Regions from separate parts of the Blautia sp. 2227st1_G12_2227SCRN_220401 genome, predicted to be linked through region 2. Evidence: riboswitches for the same ligand, from Rfam matches in the RefSeq annotation. Region 2 holds a riboswitch; the other holds the start of a gene.

Region 1 (2,204 bases), on a different contig from region 2:
CTGCCATATTTCCCATTCCGGGCCAGTTGTAAATGATCTCTACAACTGCAGTACCTCCCAGAAGACTTCCAAGGGAAAGTCCCAACAGCGTTACCAGCGGAAGCATAACATTAGGAAGGACGTGTTTCCAGAGAATGACGCTTTCCTTGATTCCACGCATTCTTGCACCTGTGACATAATCCTGATGAAGTTCCTCCAGCACTGCACTTCTTACCTGTCTGGTATATTTTGCAGACATGGCAAGTGCAAGAGTCAGCGCCGGGAGGATCATGGATTTAAAATCCGTACTGCCTCCTGCAACATTGATCCAGCGAAGCTGAACACCAAAGATGCTGAGAAGGATCAGGCCCAGCCAGAAGCTTGGAACAGATACTCCCACAAAGGTAATTCCTCTCACAAAATAATCCGGGAATTTGTTCTGATATACAGCGGCCAGGATTCCAAGCGGTATGGAAATAATGACCATCATCAGAAGTGCCAGCAACGACATCCTCAGCGTCGGCCAGAAACAGGATACCAGTTTATCTGTTACCGGCATTTTGAAAGAATAGGACTGTCCCATATCTCCTGTAACAACACCCTTCAGCCAGGAACCATACTGCACGAGAAAGGGCTGATCAAGGCCAAGCTCATGTCTTGTCTGTTCCAGAAGCTCTGGTGTAGGAAGATTACCACACTCTGTCAGCATGATCTCCGCAGGATCACCAGGTGACAGGTAGGTCAGTCCAAATGTGAAAAAGCTGATTCCAAATAATACAATGATGATCTGGAGAAATCTTTTTCCTACTTGTTTCTTTGTCACGTTTTACTCCTTTCCTCATTTGATGCGATTTTAACATTGCCGTTTTAATTTAGTTAGATAAAAGAAACTATTGGATTCTTAATATGCAGAATATGCATGGAATTTTAGAAAATTTGCACGAAAAAAGCCCGTGACGAAATACGGGCACACAAAATAAATATGCTTCCTATCTTCCGTAAGAATCATTTTAAAACAATTGCAAGCAGGTCTCCTGACTTAGGATCCTTACCCTCAGACACCTTCCCGGTCTATTTCTCACGCACTCGACCAGTGGTACTTTGTCTGAGGATTTCCCCTTACAGTGACGGGATCGTACCGGATTTACACCGGTTTCCCTATTAATCCTCTCAGAACTTACAACGGCTGATGTGAAAATCAGCAAATGCTGTCAAATTACTGAAACATTATATGATAAAACTATAGTTTATGTCTATGGAAAAATGTTATATTTTTAGAAAACTCATAAATTTTGTTAAAGATGCTTGAATTGTATATATCCCCCATGGGGGATTTGACAATTGGATTTATCTGATCTGCTAAAAAAACACGGATTTTACCTCGCTATTTTTACAAATAGAATAGCAAATGGTAAAACCCGGTTTTCTTACTGTTTCAATATGATTTCAGACAGAAGCGTTCTGAAAAGGTTGTTTACTATCAGGTCAGAGTCTCCGTGATCGCTGCATATGCGATCATTGGTCCGTCTTCAATAATGTTCAGACTGGCTGTCTGATAAAGTACGACTCCGTTTTCAGTTGCAATAGATGTGTAAAGTAAATTTCCATAGTAATCTCTCAGTTCACCCAATTCTTCTCCCTTAAAGAAGTACTCTCCAGGCTTCTTGGATGGATACCAGCATCCGGTATACGGCGCATATTCATAGACTACATTTTCAAGAAGCATCTGACGGTAATGCTTCAGACCATGACATTTCTTTCCCTGGAGATGAAAAACAAGGTGACGGACGTCTCTTTTATCCTGTTCTACTTCCTCCCAGGTCCAGTAGCTGTGTCCGCCTCTTTCGATGAGAATACTTGGAATTCCAAGAGAAGAAGCATAATTGTAGGCGCCACCTGTGGCGGTTGTGGAACGGACCACATATTTTACGCCGATATGCCGTGCCATATGTAATGATTTCTCTGCTGTCTTTTCATCTACAACCCCTACATAATAAACATAGGGATGAAGCTGTTCGAACCCATCTCCGCTATGCAGGTCGATATAATAATCTGCTATGGAAAAAAGCTTTGTCACTATAGCATAGGCAATACGATCTGCAGCTGTTCCCTCAGGATCTCCGGGGAAAACGCGGTTCAGGTTCTTGCCATCCTCATAGACCAGACTCATGGTGCGATGCTCAAAGCCACTGACATTGACCAGTGGAACGATGATCACATTTCCC
Region 2 (2,204 bases):
CCGGGAGATCTGATCTGCTATGGCGGACACGTGGCTATTTACATGGGTAATGGCCAGATCGTTCATGCATCGAACTCTCAGGACGGGATCAAGATCAGCAATGATGCTACATACAGAACAATTGTATCTGTAAGACGTCTTGTATAATAAGAACGTACAACAGAAAATAAAAATACAGCAGCCCGACAGTAGTTTGTCGGGCTGTTTTTGACGTCGGAAAAAATATTGAAAACCCATGGAACGGATTGAACAGCAATAAAATATGCTCAAAAATGTATAAATATTGAAAACAGTATTGACATATAATTAACAGGATGTTATTATAATGTCAGTATAATTCCATATTGAACATAGCAAGTGCTGAGGATAGCTGACAGTTATATATTGATTATCAGAAGTCCACAGAAAAGGGAATCAGGTGTGAAACCTGAGCGATCCGGTCACTGTAACGGAGGAGCGAATCTCATAGTCCATTGTACGTATGTATGAGAAGGAGAGAGGAGCCATGATCCCGGAGCCAGGAAACCTGCTTGTTATGGCGAGGTTAAACTTCCGTGTAAAGTGTAACAACCATTTCAGGGACTCCGCACCCCTGGGACGTTGTCTACTTTTTTACGAGAGTAGGCATTTTTTTATGGAATGCGCCTGTTCATATGAATTATACATGATTAAATGGCAGGCGATACTACTCCGGATACATTCGTTCCCTCCGCGCACTCATGAACGGATTATATTTCTACCCCGGGGTGGCATCGCTACCTCTTTTTTATAGGAAAAAATTATGTGTGGATGTCAGGAGAGGAGAAAAGAGCCATGGAGAAACCATACTGGGAAGGCAAAGAATACTCTTACTTCAGCCACAAAAACTGTGAGTATTTTCCGTGCCATAAAGGGGCAGATCCGGAGAACTTCAATTGTCTGTTCTGCTATTGTCCTTTATATGCACTGGGAGATAAATGTGGTGGTAATTTCCGCTTTACGGAAAGCGGGATCAAAGACTGCACCGAATGCAAGCTTCCTCACAGAAGAGAAAATTTCGGATATGTTACAGGTAAATATAGCGAGCTTGCGGAAATTGTACGGAAGCAGCGGGAAAAATAAAAAACAGGCCAGTTCAGATACAGGGAAATATATATTCCTGTGTTTGAACTGGCCTGTTTTGTTTGAGGGGACAATATCTGTTATCTGTCGGAAAAGATACAGAAGATCATTCTCTGGTTTGGAGAAAAACCTTGAGTCTGGGAATCTGGTTGTTGAGGATCAGCTGTTCCGGAAACATGGCCTGATGAACAAACTCAGCAGCACAGGTAAAATCTCCGATATGCTCCGGGCCATGGCTGTCACTGGAAAGAAGCAGCGGCAGATCATATTTGCGGCAGCATCGAAGGATCTCGAAACAGTTTTCTCTTGTGTCGCCACGATAGCCATAAGGTGCAAGAGAAGCTTCGTTGATCTCAAAGATCGTGCCGGTTTCCCTGGCAGCCCTTGCAAGCGCATCATAATTAACCGGGTAATGAGTGTTATCACTATGTCCGAGGATCTTTACACAGGGGTTTTTCATTACATTGATAAAAGCTTCTGTGTTTTCGGCTCTGGTACCGCAGCGGTAATTCCAGGCATGCATGCTGGCAATGGCGTAATCAAGTTTACATAATAATTCCTGATCTAAATCTACCGTTCCGCTGCGGTCAAGGATATTCAGTTCAATTCCGTAGAGTAATTCTACACCGAAATGTTTTTTGGGAGAATAGGTAAGGCTGCGGAAATAGGAGGAAGTTCCGGCTGCCAGAGTGCCGGGACCGTGATCAGTGATCCCGAGAAGCCGGAGACCTTTCTCGGCAGCTGCGCGTGCCATGTTTGTGATGGTACATTCCGTGCCGTGACCACTGGCGATGGAGTGGGTATGCATATCAGAAAGATACATAAAAATACACCTCTTTTACTGTTTGAGAACATGTGACAGAGCGGAATACGAATGTCCGCTTTGCATAAATTTTTTCTGAAAAACAAAGGAATTCCTATATAAATCCAAGTATGGCAGAGCAGAAAAACAAAGTCAATAGAGAAAAACATAAAAATACAAAAAACAAATAAAATCAACAGGGCGCAACCGATAAAAACCACAAAAACAGCTAGAAACACATGTTGGATTTCGTTGACATCGAAGTAGGGGTAAGGTATAATAAAACTACATGAGCACATAG

Evidence for each region. A riboswitch is a leader RNA that binds a small molecule or an ion and turns the genes downstream of it on or off. The one in region 2 is predicted to bind cobalamin.
Region 1: it holds a riboswitch for cobalamin, as region 2 does, so the genes downstream of both, nikB (nickel ABC transporter permease) here and ABCM67_RS03605 (cysteine-rich small domain-containing protein) in region 2, are expected to answer to the same signal.

The regions. Positions count from the first base shown of each region.
Region 1 covers NZ_JBCLNI010000001.1:197,823-200,026, forward strand. The annotation lists gene nikB (nickel ABC transporter permease) at 1-802, opposite strand, end outside; cobalamin riboswitch at 986-1,175, opposite strand; gene ABCM67_RS01000 (M14 family metallopeptidase) at 1,460-2,204, opposite strand, start outside.
Region 2 covers NZ_JBCLNI010000005.1:23,612-25,815, reverse strand. The annotation lists gene ABCM67_RS03610 (C40 family peptidase) at 1-147, shown strand, start outside; cobalamin riboswitch at 379-549, shown strand; gene ABCM67_RS03605 (cysteine-rich small domain-containing protein) at 814-1,101, shown strand; gene ABCM67_RS03600 (phosphatase) at 1,208-1,924, opposite strand.